4 regions of the Streptomyces sp. NPDC056987 genome follow, and region 1 is predicted to be linked to each of the others. Evidence: riboswitches for the same ligand, from Rfam matches in the RefSeq annotation. Region 1 holds a riboswitch; each other region holds the start of a gene.
The links. A riboswitch is a leader RNA that binds a small molecule or an ion and turns the genes downstream of it on or off. The one in region 1 is predicted to bind cyclic di-AMP.
Positions count from the first base shown of each region.

Region 1 (4,702 bases):
CGTCCGGTGAGGAGGCGCAGGCGATCGCCCGGCGTCACTGCGACTGGCTGGCGGTGACCATGGAGCCGACCAGGTCTTATGTCATCGGCGTCACGGCCATGTACGTCGATGATCCACGTTTCACCGCGACGTATGACAAGTACGGTAAAGGTACGGCTGTGCTCGTGCGGGACGCCATGAAGGTGTACGCCGAGCGCCACCTGACCGACTGAGTCTCCACACCGGCCTCCGTGCCATCGGTCTCCGTAGCCCAGTCGGCCGACCGCGGGTCGCCGCCCACCGTGGCGGCGGCCAGCCTGGGTGGAGCGCGGTGCCGCCCGCAGCCGTCGGCGGAACGGGCAGGAGACGACTGGTGGGGAAGCTCAGGAGAATCCGGGAACGCCTCGGCGGCAGAAGCAGACAGGACGCCGACGGTGCCGGGCTTCTGGGCGCCGACGCCGCGGGTTTCTGGGTGACCGGCACGTACGGGCGCGACCATCGCCGGAACCCCGGCCACGGCCTGGGCAGGGTGGCGGACCGGGCGCCCTTCGGGCCGGGCGGGCCGGGCGGACCGTACGCGCGGCGCCTGGCCGGGCGGCGGCTCGTCCGGTTCCTGCCGGCCCTGGTGATCATCGGCGGGTTGGCGCTCGACCTGTCGACTCCGGCCCGTGTGACCGGGGCGCCGTTCTTCGCCGCCGCCCCGCTGATCGCCGCCCCGTTCTTCCCGCTGCTCGGCACCCTGCTGGTGGCCGTGGCCTCGCTCCTCGCCGAGATCGCGCTCCGTATCCACACGGACACGCTCACCACGGTGGTGTCGATCAGCGAACTGCTGACGGTGCTCGTCGTCTCCGCCCTCGCGCTCTACATCAACGGCGTCGTCAGACGCAGCGGCGAACGGCTCGCCTCCGCCCGCGTCATCGCCGAGACCGCCCAGCGCGCCGTGCTGCCCAGACCCGCGGAGCGAATCGGCGGGCTGCGGATCGCGGCGCGGTACGAGGCGGCGCAGGAGGGCGCGTTCATCGGCGGCGACCTGTTCGCGGTGCAGGACACGCCGTACGGGGTGCGGCTGGTCGTCGGCGACGTACGGGGGAAGGGGCTGGAGGCGGTCGAGGCGGTCGCCGTCATCATCGGGTCGTTCCGGGAGGCGGCGGAGCAGGAGAGCTCGCTGGAGGGCGTCGCGCAGCGGCTGGAGCGCTCACTCCTGCGCGAGGGGACGCGGCGGGACGGGCTCGACGTCTTCGAGGGGTTCACCACGGCCGTCCTGGCGGAGATCCCGCACGGCGAGGGCGTCGTACGGCTCGTCAACCGCGGCCATCCCGAGCCGCTGATCTGTCACGACGGCGCCGTACGGATGCTGGCGGCGCACGACCCCGCGCTGCCGCTCGGCATGAGCGAACTGGGCGCGTGGCCCGACCGGGCCGAGCAGTCCGCGTACCCCGACGGCGCGACGCTGCTCTTCTACACGGACGGGCTCACCGAGGCGCGCGACGCGCACGGGATCTTCTACGTTCCGCGCGAGCGGCTCGACGGGCGGATCTTCCAGGGGCCCGACGAGATGCTCCAGGCGCTGATCGACGACGTACGGCGGCACACGGGCGGCGGCAGCCAGGACGACATGGCGCTGCTGGCGGTCAGCCGGCCCTCGGAGGGGGAGCCGGAGCGGCGCAGGACGATGCCGATCGTGTTGTGAGCCGGCGGCGTCACTCATGGTGACCGATAAGTGTCCCTCCGCATAAGGTTTGACATACCGTCAAGTATGCGAGGCGGACCAATATGCTCCGAGCGCCGATCGACTCGCCCGGATGCGCGTTCTTGTGTCCCGGTACGTCCGTTGCGAAGTCGTTAACGATCATCGGGAACAGCTTGGAATAAGGCCCTGGTCTCTATTAACGTTCGATAACGCAGCGCGGTTGTCCCAGCCGTCGCCAGAGATGGCACCGTGCGCGTGCGCCGAATCCCGCGAGGGAACCGGGGAACCACCAATTGGGGTGAATCGGGAGTTACTTGCCGCCTTGTGCGGCAGGGGACACCCGTAGGAGACCTTCCTGCTCCGAACCCGTCAGCTAACCCGGTAGGCGAGAAGGAAGGAAAGGAGCACGCCTCAGTGGCGTCCAACAAGCCTGCCCCCACGGCCACTTTCGAAACCCACTCCTTCGGCAGCGGCAGTGAGAACGAGGCTCCCGGGACCTGGGGGGAGTGGAATCCCACCGAGGAGTCCATCCGCCCCGTACGCGGCAGGCACCGCGTCGCCAAGCAGCGCAACGGGCTCGCCCGTAGCTCCACGGTCCTCGGTGTCGGCGTCATCGCCGCCGTCGGCGCGGGCGGCATCGCCACCGCGCAGGACAAGCCCGCGGTCTCCATATCCCTGCCCGACGCCATCGCGGACAACCTTCCCGACGCCAAGTCCCTGCCGGGGATGGGCTCCCTGGGGTCGGACGACGCGGACTCCGCGTCGGACGTGCTGGCCCGCGCGCCCCTGAGCACCGCCGGCCTGACCGCCGCGGACAGCGAGCAGGGCGCCACCGACGCCGGCGAGGCGCTGCGCGCCCGCATCCTCCAGCAGGCCGAGCGGCAGCAGGCGAAGGCCGACGCGACGCAGAAGGCGGCGGCGGAGGACGCGGCCGCCGAGAAGGCCGCGAGCCAGGCCAAGGCGCGGCAGAGCGACGCGGAGAAGAAGATCGAGGCGGCCAAGAAGAAGGCCGAGGCGGAGGCCAAGGCCAAGGCCGAGGCGGAGCGTCTCGCCAAGCTGGCGGCCAGCTTCTCCCTCCCCACCTCCTCGTACACCCTCACCTCCTCCTTCGGCCAGTCCGGCTCCCTCTGGTCCTCCGGCTACCACACCGGCCTGGACTTCGCGGCGCCGACGGGCACCCCGGTCAAGGCCGTGCACAGCGGCACCGTCAAGTCGGCCGGCTGGTCGGGTTCGTACGGCTACCGCACGGTCCTGGAGCTGGAGGACGGCACGGAGGTCTGGTACGCGCACCAGTCCTCGCTCTCCGTCAGCGCCGGGCAGAAGGTCTCCACCGGTGAGGTCATCGGCCGCGTCGGCGCGACCGGCAACGTGACCGGGCCCCACCTCCACCTGGAGGTCCACACGGCGGGCGGCACGGGCATCGACCCGATGGCGTGGCTGAACGGCAAGGGAATCAACCCCTGAGGCCGACGCCCCGGTCACGGGTGCGGCAGGAGCACGCGGAGCGCCCCGAAACGGAATAAGGCGCTCTGCGGTGGGGTTGAAGTGACGCATGACGACTTTGCGCACACTCGGCTCCTCCGACCTCAAGGTCTTCCCGCTCGCCCTCGGCGGCAACGTCTTCGGCTGGACCGCGGACCGTACGGAGTCCTTCGCCGTCCTCGACGCGTACGCCGCCGCGGGCGGCAACTTCGTGGACACCGCGGACGTCTACACGGCCTGGGTGGACGGCCATTCCGGTGGTGAGTCCGAGACCGTCCTCGGCGAGTGGTTCGCCGCGCGCGGCAACCGCTCCGACGTGCTCCTCGCGACGAAGGTGGGCGCGCACCCGGAGTTCAAGGGGCTGAAGGCGGCCACCATCAAGGCCGGGGCCGAGGAGTCGCTGCGGCGGCTCCGTACGGACTACATCGACCTGTACTACACGCACTTCGACGACCCGGACGTCCCGGTCGAGGAGATCGTCACCGCCCTCGACCAGCTCGTCACGGAGGGCAAGGTGCGTGCCGTCGCCGCCTCCAACATCAGCGCGGAGCGGCTGGACGCGTCGATCGCCTTCGCGGAGCGCGAGGGGCTGGCCCGGTACGTCGCCCTTCAGCCGCACTACAACCTGGTCTCGCGCGACACGTACGAGGGCCCCCTGCGGGACGCCGCGGTCCGTCACGGCCTCTCCGTCGTGCCGTACTTCGCCCTCGCCTCCGGCTTCCTGACCGGTAAGTACCGCCCCGGCGCCCAGGTGGAGAGCGCGCGGGCCGGGAGCGCGGGCAAGTACCTGGAGTCCGAGCGGGGCGTCGGGGTGCTCGCCGCGCTGGACCGGATCGCCGCCGCGCGCGGCGCCGAGGTCGCCACCGTCGCGCTCGCCTGGCTGGCGGCGCAGCCGACCGTCGTCGCGCCCCTCGCCTCCGCGCGCACGGTCGAGCAGCTCCCGACGCTGCTCGCGGCCACGGAGCTGGAGCTGACGGCGGAGGAGCTGGCGGAGCTGACCGCCGCCTCCGCCTGACGGAGGAGGCACCGGGACACCCGTCGGCACCGGCGGGTGTCCGTACTGGCGGGTGTCAGTACTGGCGGTACGGGTTGTAGCCGTCGTAGTCGATGTACGGCGGCGGCACCCGTACCCGGCCCGTGGCCCGCGCCGCGTAGGTCAGCGCGGGCCCGGCTATCTCCTTGCGCTCCCACAGGTGGTGCAGCAGCTCCTGCTCGCGCTCCACGAAGTCCGGGCCGACCGGGTCCCGTCCGGCCCGGTGGCGCAGAAACGCCAGGGACGTCGCGAACGCCTCGTACTCCGCGACCGTACGCGCCGCCGCGGGCCCGTGGTGGCGCCCCGCGAACCCGCGCGCCATGGAGCGCGCCCGCATCGAGGAGAGCGCGGGGGGCGCGGCCGCGGCCAGCCACCCCGCGGCGGCGTACGCGGGCAGCTCGGCCGCGAGCGTCCGCAGCTCGCGCTGCCGGCTCCAGATCACCAGCCAGGTCAGCAGCCCGAAGACCGGGACCATGAAGGCCCCGTACACGGCGTAGAAGCCGAAGGGGCCGAAGAGC
Region 1 is NZ_JBHURV010000046.1:23,142-27,843, reverse strand. It holds gene ACFTZC_RS35740 (MerR family transcriptional regulator) at 1-212, shown strand, start outside; gene ACFTZC_RS35735 (PP2C family protein-serine/threonine phosphatase) at 509-1,669, shown strand; cyclic di-AMP (ydaO/yuaA leader) riboswitch at 1,918-2,072, shown strand; gene ACFTZC_RS35730 (M23 family metallopeptidase) at 2,084-3,133, shown strand; gene ACFTZC_RS35725 (aldo/keto reductase) at 3,222-4,166, shown strand; gene ACFTZC_RS35720 (PrsW family intramembrane metalloprotease) at 4,222-4,702, opposite strand, start outside.

Region 2 (4,702 bases), on a different contig from region 1:
GCGAGCGCGAGCGTCGCCGCGGTGCGGCCGGCCTGGCCGGTGAACAGCCGCTGTCTGGGCTTTCGGTGGATTCGGTGGTTTCGGTGCGCTGCCACGGGGGCGGGGTCCGTTTCCTTCGGTTCCGTTGACTCCGTGCGGTACGGCCGCCCGGTACGGCCCCGTGAGGGCCGTACGCAGGACGTTAGGGCGCACGGTCACAGCCCGGCCTCGACATGGCGGGTATTGGCGGGAGGTGAAGGTTCCGGAGCGTTTCACGATCATGATGGCCCGGCGGAGCGCGCTTTTCCGGACGGACCCGACTGATAGCGGAAGTAAGCCCCACCTCACCGAAGGCGGGTGATATGGGCCGGGCTACGCTCCCGGCATGGACGTACTGATCAATGTCTTCGTCGCCCTGCACATCATCGGCATAGCCGCCCTGCTCGGCGGTTTCCTGACCCAGATGAAGGCGATGAGCGCCGGTACGGCGCGCTTCACCCCGGCGATGCTGCACGGCGCTCTCACCATGCTGATCACGGGAATGGTGCTGGTGGGCCTCAACCAGGCCGACGACCAGCCCCTCAACAACATCAAGATCGGCGTCAAGCTGGCCGTCCTGGTCGTGATCCTGGGCATCGTCTACGTGAAGCGGGACGACGAGGCGGCCGAGAAGCCGCTGTTCGGCGCGGTGGGCGGGCTGACTGTGGCCAACATCCTCATCGCCACGCTCTGGACCTGACCCCGGCCCCCGACGGACCCGACCCCGGTGAGGTCGGGTCCGCCGGGTCCGCGGGGCGCCGAGACGGAGTCCGCGGGGCGCCGCGACCGGGTCAGGCCGGGCGGACGCTGCCGTAGATCGGCAGGTAGTAGATCGATTCCTCACGCACGTTCGCACCCGGCTTGGGCGCGTGGATCATCATGCCGTCGCCGATGTAGATGCCGGCGTGGCTGATGTCGTCGTAGAAGAAGACCAGGTCGCCGGGGAGCAGATCATCGGTGGTGACGCGCGTGCCCGTGTCCACCTGGTCGCTCGTGCTGCGCGGCAGCTCGACACCGGCCGCCCGCCACGCCGCCTGGGTCAGGCCCGAGGAGTCGTACGAACTCGGCCCCGAGGCGCCCCACACGTACGGCTTGCCGATCTGGGTGCGTGCGAAGGCGAGCACCTTCGCCGCCTTGGCCGCGTAGATGCCGGCGGGGTCACCGCCGGTCACGGCCTCCAGTCCGGTGCCGCCAGCCGTTCCCGCGTTCGCACCTGCGACCGTTGCCGCGTCGGTGCCCGTTCCCGTGCCTGATCCCGTGCCCGTGCCGGGGTCGGCCGACGGAGCCTGGGGCTGCGACCGGGGCAGGATCAGCTCCGCCTCGCGCCGGCGCTCCGCCTCGGCGTCGGCCTCCGCCTTGTCGCGGGCCTCCGCCTTGGCCTGCGCCTCCGCCGTGCGGCGGGCCGCTTCTTCCTTCTTGCGCTCCAGCGCGGCCAGCCGTGCCTGCTCCTCCGCGGTGAGCCGCGCCAGCAGCGCGCGGGCCTCGGCCAGCTTCTTCTGGATCTGCTCCTTGCTGGTCCGCAGGGACTCCTGGGACTCGTCCGGCGACTCCGGGGCGCGGGTGTCCGCCCGGGAGCTCCAGTGGTCGGCGACGGGGCTCTGCTGACGGTCGGTCAGCCGCTCCGTCATCCCCGTCTGCTCGACGTACGTCTGCGGGCTGTCCGCGAACAGTACGGCGGCGGGGGCCGTGGCAGGCATGGCGGGAGCCGTTGCGGGCATGGCGGGAGCGGTGGCAGGCATCGCCGGTACAACAGGAGTGACAGGGGCGACAGGGGCGACAGGTGGGGCCGGGGCTGCCGGGGTGACGGAAGCGGCCGGGGCGACAGGGGCGCCCGCAGGGGTGCCCGCGCCGCCCCCGGACTGCGCGGACGTGTAGGAACCGAGCGTACGGCGGGCCTCGTTCAGCTTGTCCGCGCTCTTGGCCACACCGTCGATGACCCGGTCGACCGTGCGCTTCTGCTTGGCCGTCGCCTCCTTCGTCCTGGCGGACCTCTGCGCGTCACCACCGGCCTGGCGGTACAGGTCGCTGACCTTTTTCTCCACCTCTTCGACCGACGGCGAGGACTTCGATTCCGTGGGCGCGGCGTCCGCGCTCTGCGTCGACAGCAGCGTGACCGAGGCGAGGGCGGCCGTCGTGATCCCGACGGCAGGGGTGTTGGTGCGTACCCCGCTACGGCTGCGCGCCTTGCGATGCGACGCCAAGTTCGGCATCTCCTTCCGTGGACCGCCTACCGGGTTAGCTGTCGGGTTCGGGCGGAACGGAAGGCTGCCCTACGGGCGTTGTACGTACGGCGAACGTACGGCCCGATTCACCCCGGTCTTGCAGAGTGGGTCCCCGGTTCCGAACTTCCCGCTGGAAAGCCCGGATTCGGCGTGGGCCGCCCGCTCGGCGCGGATCGCCTTCAGAGGTACGGGCTGCCTGATCGAGCACGCTAGCCAAGATGTGGCGCTGATGTGAAGGTGGATGGCCGATATGCCCGATACATTTCTGTGACCATTTGCTCGTGCGGAGTGCAGGGAGCCGTAATAGGGGGTATAGCGTTACGCTCCGTGTGTAATCCGGAACCGTCCGCCTTCCGGGGTGGATCCGCCGGACCGGCTTCGCCGGGCGGGCTCCGACTGTCGGTGCGGCGGCCTAGACTCGTTAAGCGATGAGCAGCCTCTTTGACGACAGTTTCCTGGCCGACCTCCAGCCCTCCGGCGACGAGCACCCCCCGCCGCCCGAGGACCTGGACGAACACGCCCCGGAGCAGGTGCCCGACGACCTGTTCCAGGGGGCGTACGACGTGCCTCCGGCCCGGGATCCGTACCACCGCAACGGGTCGGCCCGTACGGTCATCGACCCTGCCTCGCTCCTCGAAGGGCTGAACGAGGAGCAGAGCGCGGCCGTCGTGCACACGGGGTCGCCGCTGCTCATCGTCGCCGGGGCCGGATCCGGCAAGACCCGGGTTCTGACCCACCGGATCGCCCATCTCCTCGGCACCCGCAGCGTCCACCCCGGCGAGATACTGGCGATCACCTTCACCAACAAGGCCGCGGGCGAGATGAAGGAGCGCGTCGGGCAGCTCGTCGGCCCGCGCGCCCAGGCGATGTGGGTGCTGACCTTCCACAGCGCCTGCGTGCGGATCCTGCGGCGCGAGTCGAAGCGGCTCGGGTTCACCTCGTCGTTCTCGATCTACGACGCCGCCGACTCGAAGCGGCTCATGGCCCTGGTCTGCCGCGATCTGGACCTCGACCCCAAGCGCTATCCGCCGAAGTCCTTCAGCGCCAAGATCTCCAACCTCAAGAACGAGCTGATCGACGAGGAGACCTTCGCGGGACAGGCCGTCGACGGCTTCGAGAAGACGCTCGCCGAGGCGTACCGGATGTACCAGGCACGGCTGCGCGAGGCCAACGCCCTGGACTTCGACGACATCATCATGACCACCGTCCACCTGCTCCAGGCGTTCCCCGACGTCGCCGAGCACTACCGGCGCCGCTTCCGGCACGTCCTGGTGGACGAGTACCAGGACACGAACCACGCGCAGTACACCCTCGTACGCGAGCTGGTGGGCCCCTCCGGCGAGGGCGAGGACCCCGCGGAGCTCTGCGTCGTCGGCGACGCCGACCAGTCGATCTACGCCTTCCGCGGCGCCACCATCCGCAACATCCTCCAGTTCGAGGAGGACTACCCGGACGCGACGACGATCCTGCTGGAGCAGAACTACCGCTCCACGCAGACGATCCTCAGCGCCGCCAACGCGGTCATCGAGCGCAACGAGAGCCGCCGCCCGAAGAACCTCTGGACCAAGGCCGGCGCCGGCGCCCAGATCACCGGTTACGTCGCGGACACGGAGCACGACGAGGCGCAGTTCGTCGCCGACGAGATCGACCGGCTGACGGACGCGGGCGAGGCCAAGGCGGGTGACGTCGCCGTCTTCTACCGGACGAACGCGCAGTCCCGCGTCTTCGAGGAGATCTTCATCCGGGTCGGCCTGCCGTACAAGGTCGTCGGCGGAGTGCGCTTCTACGAGCGCAAGGAGGTCCGTGACGTCCTGGCCTACCTGCGGGTCCTCGCCAATCCGGAGGACAACGTACCGCTGCGCCGGATCCTTAATGTGCCCAAGCGCGGCATCGGGGAGCGGGCGGAGGCCATGATCGACGCTCTCGCGCTGCGGGAGAAGATCACCTTCCCGCAGGCGCTGCGGCGCGTGGACGAGGCGTACGGCATGGCGGCGCGCTCCGCCAATGCCGTCAAGCGCTTCAACACGCTGATGGAGGAGCTGCGTACGATCGTCGAGTCGGGTGCCGGGCCGGCACTGGTCCTGGAGGCCGTGCTCGAACGGACCGGCTATCTGGCGGAGCTTCAGGCCTCGACCGACCCGCAGGACGAGACCCGGATCGAGAACTTGCAGGAACTGGCGTCGGTGGCGCTGGAGTTCGAACAGGAGCGCAGCCAGGCCGCCGCGGGCGCCGACGCCGGTGACGGCGCTGATGGCAATGACGGAACGGCCGGCGCGGAGGCCGCCGCTCCGGCCGTGGCCGCGACGCCGACCCTCGCCGAGTTCCTGGAGAAGGTCGCACTCGTCGCCGACTCCGACCAGATCCCCGACGAGGACGAGGACGGCTCCGGCGTCATCACGCTGATGACGCTGCACACCGCCAAGGGCCTGGAGTTCCCGGTGGTCTTCCTCTCCGGCATGGAG
Region 2 is NZ_JBHURV010000008.1:157,729-162,430, forward strand. It holds gene ACFTZC_RS12350 (NlpC/P60 family protein) at 1-95, opposite strand, end outside; gene ACFTZC_RS12355 (hypothetical protein) at 365-718, shown strand; gene ACFTZC_RS12360 (NlpC/P60 family protein) at 810-2,219, opposite strand; cyclic di-AMP (ydaO/yuaA leader) riboswitch at 2,227-2,401, opposite strand; gene ACFTZC_RS12365 (ATP-dependent DNA helicase) at 2,669-4,702, shown strand, end outside.
Region 2: another riboswitch for cyclic di-AMP. It lies ahead of ACFTZC_RS12360 (NlpC/P60 family protein); the one in region 1 lies ahead of ACFTZC_RS35730 (M23 family metallopeptidase).

Region 3 (4,702 bases), on a different contig from region 1:
CGCCATGCCGGCGACCGCCGCCCGGGTCGGCGACCGTCCGGGGAGCGGGCCCGCCAACGGCCATGTGCAGATCAGGCTGACGATCGCGCCCGGCCGCCCCGAGGAGCTCAGGAGCCGGATAGCGGACGAGCTCTTCGCGGCGGCGGAGAAGCACCTGGAGCCGATCGCGGCCCGCCGCCCGGTCGGCTTCCAGCTCACGATCACCGAGTTCGACGCCCCGGTCACCCGGACCGGCGGCAGCATCGCCGGCTCCCCGACCCACCGGCCGCCGCTCGACGCGTAGGCCCGTCCGGCCCCGTCCGCCGCCGAGCCCGGTGGCGGACGGGGAACCGGGGCGGGCGCGCCGGCGCCGGTCGTCGCGTCCGGAAACGTTTTGCCTGGACGGGGGGCGTCCGGGGAGACTGCGAGGACCGCACCACCGCGTCCCCCTCACCGGCCCCGAAAGCAGTCTGAGCCCTCCCCATGCACGACCGACTCACCTCCGGCCCCGCCGCCACGCCGACCGCCGGATCCACCGAATCCGCCGAACCGCTGGCCGGCGGGCTCAAGCAGCGCCATCTCACCATGCTCGGGCTCGGCGGCGTCATCGGCGCCGGGCTCTTCGTCGGCTCCGGCGCCGGGATCGCGCTGGCCGGACCCGGGATCGTCGTCTCGTACCTGATCGCGGGCGCGCTCGCGATGTGCGTGATGCGGATGCTGGGCGAGATGTCGACGGCGCTGCCCGCGTCGGGCTCGTTCTCCGTGCACGCCGAGCGCGCGCTCGGCCGGTGGGCGGGTTTCAGCGTCGGCTGGCTGTACTGGTTCCTGCTCGTCGTCGTGCTCGCCGTGGAGGCGACGGGGGCGGCGCAGATCGCGAACGGCTGGCTGCCCTCCGTACCGCAGTGGGCGTGGGTCCTGGTCTTCATGATCGTCTTCACGGGCGCGAACCTCGCCGCCGTGAAGAACTTCGGCGAGTTCGAGTTCTACTTCGCCGCCCTGAAGGTCTTCGCGATCGTCGCGTTCCTGGTCCTCGGGCTCCTCGCGGTCTTCGGTGTGCTCCCCGACACCCGCCCGGCCGGTCTCGCCAACCTCACCGGGCAGGGCGGCTTCCTCCCTCACGGCTGGCAGGGCGTGACCTCTGGGGTGCTCGCCGTGATCTTCGCCTTCGGCGGACTGGAGGTCGTCACGATCGCGGCGGCCGAGTCCGACGACCCGGTGCGCTCGGTGGCCCGCGCGGTACGCAGCGCGGTCTACCGGATCCTGTTCTTCTACGTCGGCTCGATGGCGGTCATCGTGGTCGTGCTGCCCTGGACGGCGCAGAAGGCGGGGCTCAGCCCGTACGTCACGGTCCTCGACGCGATCGGTATCCCGTCGGCCGGGCAGATCATGAACATCGTGGTGTTCGTGGCGCTGCTCTCGGCGCTCAACGCCAACCTGTACGGCTCCTCCCGGATGGTCTTCTCCCTGGCCGAGCGGGGCGAGGCGCCGAAGGCCCTGCTCAAGGTGAGCGGGTCGGGCGTGCCCCGGCGGGCGGTGCTGGCGTCGGTCGCGTTCGGGTTCGTCTCCGTCCTGCTCAATCTGAAGTGGCCCGACTCGGTCTTCCTGTACATGCTCAACGCGGTCGGCGCGGTGCTGCTCTTCGTCTGGGCGATGATCGCCGTCTCGCAGCTGAGGCTGCGCCCGCGCGTCGAGCGGGAGGCGCCGGAGCGCCTGGTCCTGCGGATGTGGCTGTTCCCCGGCCTGACCTGGGTGACGCTCGCCGCGATGGCGACGGTGTTCGTGCTGATGCTCCTCGACGACGCGGCCCGCCCGCAGCTCCTCTGGTCCCTGGGCGCGACGGCGCTCGTGCTGGCGGTGGCGGGGGTACGGGAGCTGCGCGCGCGGCGGGTGTGACCGTACGACACGGGTGATACGTATGCGAACGGGCCCCGGCCCCGCCGTCGCAGGACGGCGGGGCCGGGGCCCGGTGCGTTCGTCACCCGTCGGGCGACGCGGGTCCGGTCTAGTAGGGACCGTTCACGTTGTCGATCGAGCCGTACCGGTCGGCGGCGTAGTTGCACGCGGCCGTGATGTTGGCGACCGGGTCGTAGGCGTCCATCGCCGTACCGGGCACGTGGTACGCCTGGAACGTCGGGGCGATGACCTGGAGAAGACCCTTGGACGGGACGCCGTTCTGGGCGTTGATGTCCCAGTTGTTGATGGCGTTCGGGTCGCCCGAGGACTCCCGCATGATGTTGCGGTGGATGCCCTCGTAGCTGCCGGGGATCCCGTGCTGCGCCATGACGTCCAGCGCCTCGCGGATCCAGCCGTCCAGGTTGTCGGTGTACGTCTTCGCGACGGCCGGCTCGACCGAGCCGGTCCCGGCGGACTCCGTGCTCGTCTTCGTGCTCGTCTCCGTGGCGGTGGTCGCCGGGGCGGCCGCCTTCTTCCCGTTGACGGTCAGCTTGAGGCCGGGGTGCACGAGCGACGGGTTGGCGCCGACGGCGCTCCGGTTGTCCTCGTAGAGCTTCTGCCAGCCGCCGCTGACGGAGTGGGCCTGCGCGATCTTCGACAGGGAGTCGCCCTCGACCACGACATAGGTCGTGGCGGCGGTCTTCGGCGTGGCGGCGGGAGCCTCCGCGGCCTTGGCCGCACGGACGTGTTCCACCGTCGCGGGCGCCGCCTGGGCGGTGGCCGCGGTGACCAGCGGAATCGCGAGAGCGGCGCCCCCGGTGCCGACCGCGACGAGGCGACGGGCGAGCGAGCCGGTTCTGGGGCGGCGGTGCTTGGCGTTTCTGGGCACGACGAATTCCTCTCCGTCGCCTGCGAGGTGAGCTGTCGGGTTCGGGCTGGAGATGCCCGGCCGTACGGCGGTGCGTACGGCTTCACCCCGAGCCGTTCCGGAAATCCGGACCGGCGACTTACCTGGGTCCCCCGCTCCTGCCTTGTGACGGATTGGTGTGTGGGTCTCCGGACAGCGGCAGGATTGGGCGTTCCATCCGGATGGACGAGAACGTAAGCGAGATATCAGGACGGCACAAGTTCCGAATTTTCGGGTCAATAGCCCTTTCGAGGCCGTCCCGGGAACTCAACTTTCCTCTCCCGGGAGAGAAAGCGGCCACCTCGCCCCGCCCGTCCATCGACACTGGGGTGACACAGGTCACGAACGTAACGGAATAATCGGACAGGCAAAAGGCGTCAGAGGCTACAAGTGCCCCTAACGCCACTCAACTTCACTTAACGGTAAATACCGACAAAACGCCCTTATGGGTCACTGTCGGGCGGGAGGATCCGATCGCCCTCCGACCCGACTCCCCGACAACTGGGAACGCCCGGCGGGAATTGAACCGGAAGGCCTCCGAATTCACCGGGCGATTCTTTCTTCTGACGGCCTGTCGCCTCACGGCACGCCTTCGCACCGCATCCTCGTTCACTCCGCATGCTCATTCCGCCGCTGCAAAAGGCGGGGCATGAGCGCGGCAATTCCTCATCTCACCAAGCAGGGACGCTTGCTGTCGAACTCCCAGTCCCGCACCAGAAATCGCATCGCCGCCGCGTCGTCCCGGCCGGAGAGGTTCTTCTCCAGGTACAGCTCGTGGGCGGCGAGGAGCCGGTCCATGTCGAGTTCGACGCCGAGCCCCGGGGTGTCGTCGACGGCGACCTCGCCGGCGACGATGCGCGGGGGCTCCACGGTCAGCCGCTCCAGGCCCTCCTGCCAGATCCAGTGGGTGTCCAGGGCGTTGTACTCGCCGGGGGCGGCGGCCCCGCAGTGGGCCATCATGGCCAGCGAGATGTCGAAGTGGTTGTTGGAGTGGCAGCCCCATGTCAGCCCCGTCGCATGGCAGAGCTGGGCCACCCGCACCGACCCCTGCATGGTCCAGAAGTGCGGGTCGGCGAGCGGGATGGAGACCGACTGGAGCGCCATCGCGTGGGTGAGCTGGCGCCAGTCCGTCGCGACCATGTTGGTCGCGGTGGGCAGGCCGGTGGCCCGGCGGAACTCCGCCAGGATCTCCCGGCCCGAGAAGCCGTCCTCGGCTCCGCACGGGTCCTCGGCGTACGCGAGCGTGCCGAGCAGGGGCCGGCACAGTTCGACCGCTTCCCGCAGCGACCAGGCCCCGTTGGGGTCAAGGGTGATCCGCGCCCCGGGGAAGCGTTCCTTCAGCGCGCGTACGGCCTTGACCTCCTCCGCCCCCGGCAGGACACCGCCCTTGAGCTTGAAGTCCCGGAAGCCGTACCGCTCGTACGTCGCCTCCGCCTGCCGGACGATCGACTCCGGGGTCAGCGCCTCCTCGCGGCGGACGCGGTACCACTCGACGTCCGCGCCGGGTTCCCGGACGTACTCCAGGTCGGTCCTGCCGGGGTCGCCGACGTAGAAGAGGTAGCCGAGGACCCGTACCGCGTCACGCTGCTTGCCGTCCCCGAGCAGCGCGGCCACCGGCACCTCCAGGTGCTGGCCCAGCAGGTCGAGGAGGGCCGATTCGACGGCCGTCACGGCGTGCACCGCGGTGCGCAGGTCGAAGGTCTGCTCCCCGCGCCCGCCCGCGTCACGGCCGCCGAACCGCTCCCCCATGGCCCGCAGTACCCGCTTGTGGTCGCCCAACCTGCTCCCGACGACGAGGGGTTGGGCCTCGCGCAGGGTACGGGTGATGCGCTCACCGCCCGGCACCTCGCCCACACCGGTCCGGCCCTCGGAGTCCTGGACGACCAGGACGTTGCGGGTGAAGTACGGGGCGTGCGCGCCGGA
Region 3 is NZ_JBHURV010000017.1:98,802-103,503, reverse strand. It holds gene ACFTZC_RS20800 (hypothetical protein) at 1-283, shown strand, start outside; gene ACFTZC_RS20795 (amino acid permease) at 463-1,872, shown strand; gene ACFTZC_RS20790 (transglycosylase SLT domain-containing protein) at 1,982-2,761, opposite strand; cyclic di-AMP (ydaO/yuaA leader) riboswitch at 2,766-2,929, opposite strand; gene ACFTZC_RS20785 (enolase C-terminal domain-like protein) at 3,446-4,702, opposite strand, start outside.
Region 3: another riboswitch for cyclic di-AMP. It lies ahead of ACFTZC_RS20790 (transglycosylase SLT domain-containing protein); the one in region 1 lies ahead of ACFTZC_RS35730 (M23 family metallopeptidase).

Region 4 (4,702 bases), on a different contig from region 1:
GGAACGCGCTGCGGCCCGCGTACACCGCCGCGTCGTCGAGGATCTCCTCGATGCGCAGCAGCTGGTTGTACTTGGCGACGCGGTCCGAGCGGGCCGGGGCGCCGGTCTTGATCTGACCGCAGTTCACGGCCACCGCGAGGTCGGCGATCGTGACGTCCTCGGTCTCACCGGAGCGGTGGGACATCATGCACTTGAAGCCGTTGCGCTGGGCCAGCTCGACGGCGTCCAGCGTCTCGGTCAGCGAGCCGATCTGGTTGACCTTGACCAGCAGGGCGTTGGCCGAGCCCTCCTCGATGCCGCGGGCGAGGCGCTCCGGGTTGGTGACGAAGAGGTCGTCGCCGACGATCTGGACCTTGGAGCCCAGCTTGTCGGTGATGACCTTCCAGCCGGCCCAGTCGTCCTCGAAGAGCGGGTCCTCGATGGAGACGAGCGGGTAGGCGTCGACCAGCTCCTCGTAGTACTCGGTCATCTCGGCGGCCGAGCGCGACTTCCCCTCGAACTCGTAGCTGCCGTCCTTGTAGAACTCGGACGCGGCGACGTCGAGCGCGAGCGCGATGTCGCGGCCCGGGACGTAACCGGCCTCCTTGATCGCCTCAAGGATGAGGTCGAGCGCGGCGCGGTTGGACTCCAGGTTGGGCGCGAAGCCGCCCTCGTCGCCGAGACCGGTGGAGAGGCCCTTCTGCTTCAGGACCTTCTTGAGCGTGTGGTAGACCTCGGCGCCCCAGCGCAGCGCCTCGGAGAAGGACTCCGCGCCGATCGGGGCGATCATGAATTCCTGGATGTCGACATTCGAATCGGCGTGCGAGCCACCGTTCAGGATGTTCATCATCGGAACGGGCAGCAGGTGCGCGTTCGGGCCGCCCAGGTAGCGGAAGAGCGGGAGGTCGGACGCCTCGGAGGCGGCGTGCGCGACGGCGAGCGAGACACCGAGGATGGCGTTGGCGCCCAGCGAGCCCTTGTTCTCGGTGGCGTCCAGGTCGATCATCGCCTGGTCGATGAGGCGCTGCTCGGTGGCGTCGTACCCGACCAGCTCCGGGCCGAGCTGCTCGATGACGGCGAGGACGGCCTTCTCGACACCCTTGCCCAGGTAGCGGCTGGCGTCTCCGTCGCGGAGTTCGACGGCCTCGAACGCACCGGTGGAGGCACCGGAGGGGACGGCAGCACGACCGGTGCTGCCGTCGTCGAGGCCGACCTCGACCTCGACCGTGGGGTTGCCTCGGGAGTCGAGGATTTCCCGGGCTACGACGACGTCGATGGACGGCACGAGCATCTCCTTCTGGGATGTGACGCGTGGGTGCAGGGTCTCTTGGCCTTGCGACATGAGCCTAACCGGCTCCGGGTCATCGGCCAGCCGGTGCCCGCCCCCTAAGACACTCCCGCTCGCACGGACCGCCGCTACCCGCCGGTAGCGGGACCGGATGGCGGGCAGCGGCGGGAACGGGGCCCGGCCCGGCGCGTACGGGGGTGACGCGCCGGGCCGGGGAGAGGGGGTCAGCGCAGGTGGAGCTGCTGACCCGGGTAGATGACGTCCGCGTCACGGACGATGTCCTTGTTCAGGTCGAAGACCTTCTTCCAGCCGCCCTTGACCTTCTGGGCAGTGGCGATCTTGGAGAGGGTGTCGCCGGACTTGACCTTGTACTCGCCGTCCCCCTTCTTGATCGTGAACGGACGGCTCTGGCCGCGCGAGGCCGGCTGCGCCTCGTCACGGGTCGACTGCTGCGGCTGCGCCTGCCGGGTGGGGGCGGACTTCTGCGTACCGGAGTTGCTGGAACCGCTGTTGTCCGAGCTGGAGGAACCGGAGCTGGAGCTGCCGGAGCTGGAACCGGAGCCCGAGCCGCCGCTGTACGCGGCGCCCGAGAGGCCCACGCCACAGCTCGGCCAGGCGCCCTTGCCCTGGCCCGCGAGGACCTTCTCGGCGACGGCTATCTGCTGGGACTTGGAGGCCTGGTCGGCGCGGGGGGCGTAGGCGGTACCGCCGTACGCGGCCCAGGTGGAAGGGGTGAACTGCAGGCCGCCGTAGAAGCCGTTGCCCGTGTTGATCGACCAGTTGCCCCCGGACTCGCACTGGGCGACCCGGTCCCACTCGGAGGCGGTGGCGGCGGAGGCGGCGGTGGCACCGATCAGCGGAGCCGCGACGGCCGCGCCGGTGATCCCGGCGAGGGTGGCGTAGCGGACGGCCATGGACGGGCGGCGGTGCTTGGCCTTGCTGGAACGCAGCAGCATGAACACATCTCCTCACCGACGCCTACGAGGTGAGCTGTCGGGTTCGGGCCAATGAGTTGCCCGGCCGCGTGTTCGCACACGCGGCTTCACCCCTAGCCGGTCACCGCCCGTCTCTCGACGGCCGGGCCCGGCGCAAACCTATGGGTCCCCCGCTCCTGCCTTCGGCGCTCGAAGCGACGATTACTCCCCCCGACCGACGGCAGGATTCGGCGTGACGGTCGACGAGGCCCGCGGTGCGAGCGGTTCAGACCGTAATCACAGCCCTGCCGGTTGTTCAAAGGAGCACATCCAGGAAAAAACGCCCTTACCTCCTCCGAGGGACAATACGTTTCCGCAGGTGGGAACCGGATTCGATCAACGGGCGAGGCGAAGAGCCCGAGTTGCGGCAAAGAGACCCTTGTCTCACTTGCGCAGAAGTGGACATACGGTCGCTAACTGCCCGCGTTCCGGGCGGAGATCGGAGGCTCTGGCCAGTACGGACGCAGCCGAGGAGGCGTCAACGGGGCGCCGTTCAACGGCACTCGCCCGCACCGGTTCCGGACTCCCCCGCTCCGGCGGTGGAGCGGGGCGCTCCGATTCGGGGAACTTCTGGCTCCGGTCGCGGAGTCACCCCTTCCGGTCGCGGAGTCATCCGTTCCGGTCGCGGGCCCGGCGCCGGAGTCACCCGTTCCGCCATGGGCCCGGGGGCCGGGCTCGCTCACGCCGGTCGCCCACTCCGACCCAGGAGTCACTGACTACAGCCCTGGAGCCTCTCGCTCCGTTCGTCCCCTCCGGCTCTGGCGTCACTCGCCCCCGGCCCTACGGCGGGGCGCTGCAACGGGGCGCTACGGCCCGGCGCGGGTCACAGCGGGGCCAACGCCTCCGGGGCCGGGAGCCGTGCGTACGGCGGCCGGGAAGCCGCGCGTACGGGCCCGGTGGGCGGCGGCTCAGGGGCGGCTCGACGACGGCTCGGGGACGGCTTCGGGACGCTTCGGGACGGCTCCGGGAACGCGGAAGCCGCGCCCCCGTCGTGGAGGCGCGGCTTCCCAGGACTTGCTGCCGGGCTGCCGGCTGCTCAGACCCAGCCGCCGACGACCTTCTGCCCGCCGGTCGCCAGGGAGAGGTGGCCGCCGACCGTGGTGACGACCTTCTCGACCTCGCGCTCCACACCGTCCGTGAGCCCGGCCCCGTCACGGGCTCCGCCCGCCCCGCGGGAGGCGCGGCTGCCCGAGGCGCGCTCCTCGTCCGCGGTGCCCGGCGAGGCGCTCTCGTCGGCCGCCTGGCCGCGGTGCTTGCCCTTGGACGCCTCGTCCTTGCCCTCGGCGTCGTCCGTACCGGCCGCGGAGCCGGTGGCACCCGGGCTCGGGCTGGTGCTGGGTTCCGGGGAGGTCTTGCCGTCCGCGCCCGCCTCCGCGCCCGGGTCCGTCACGGCGTCACCGGACGGATAGGCGTCCCCGGAGGGGCTGCCCGACGGGGTACCGGACGGGTCGGTGCTGTTGCCGCCACCCGTCACCCCCTCCACGATGCCGCCGACCGCACCGCCGACCGCCTCCGTCAGCCCGGAGACGGCGGCGCAGCTGGACCACGCCTTCGCCCCCTGGGCCTCGAAGACCTTCTCGGCCACGGCTATCTGCTGCGAGCGGCTGGCCAGGTCGGGGCGCTCGGCGTAGTCGCCGCCCCCGAACTCGTCCCAGGTCTCCTGGGACATCTGGAGCCCGCCGTAGTACCCGTTACCGAGGTTCGCGCTCCACGTGCCGCCGCTCTCGCACCCCGCCACGCGGTCCCAGGTCGAGGAGTCCGCCGCGCTGGCGGCGCCGGCTCCGAGCAACGGGATCGCGATCGCGGATCCGGCCACCCCGGCGGCGACGAGAAGAGCTGGGGCCTGACGAGGTCGACGGTGTCGGCCGTTCCCGGACATGCGGTTGCCTTCCGTGTGACAGTCAATTCAACTCCGGCATGGTGTTACCGGGTCGACGTGAACGTAGCGGTACTCGAATGCTTGTCACAAGTCGATGCAGCAGAGATCACGTGAAAGTCACAGTATTGACGATGCGTCAGTAAAATTATCGGCCGGACAATGGCGTGAACTGCACCGGAAGCGTGCGCAATCCCCGCATGATGAGCCCGCCACGCCACCGCAAATCGGAAGGTTCTTCCGAAAGCCGCACATCCGGAAGCCGTTTCAGAAGCGTGGCGATCGCGGTCTGCCCTTCCACGCGGGCGAGCGGCGCGCCGAGGCAGTAGTGGATGCCGTGCCCGTACCCGAGGTGCTGATTGTCACGGCGCCCGAGGTCGAGCGCGTCGGGGTCGCGGAAGCGCTCGGGGTCGCGGTCGGCCGCGGCCAGCACGACGAGAACGGGGTCACCTGCCGCGATCCGCTGCCCACCCAGAGTCAGCGGCTCGGTGGCGTACCGCCAGGTCGCCATCTCCACCGGGCCGTCGTAGCGGAGCAGTTCCTCGACGCCGGTCGCCAGCAGACCCGTCTCACCGGCCGCCAGGG
Region 4 is NZ_JBHURV010000048.1:17,119-21,820, forward strand. It holds gene eno (phosphopyruvate hydratase) at 1-1,270, opposite strand, end outside; gene ACFTZC_RS36430 (transglycosylase family protein) at 1,492-2,220, opposite strand; cyclic di-AMP (ydaO/yuaA leader) riboswitch at 2,228-2,400, opposite strand; gene ACFTZC_RS36435 (transglycosylase family protein) at 3,278-4,120, opposite strand; gene ACFTZC_RS36440 (cytochrome P450) at 4,266-4,702, opposite strand, start outside.
Region 4: another riboswitch for cyclic di-AMP. It lies ahead of ACFTZC_RS36430 (transglycosylase family protein); the one in region 1 lies ahead of ACFTZC_RS35730 (M23 family metallopeptidase).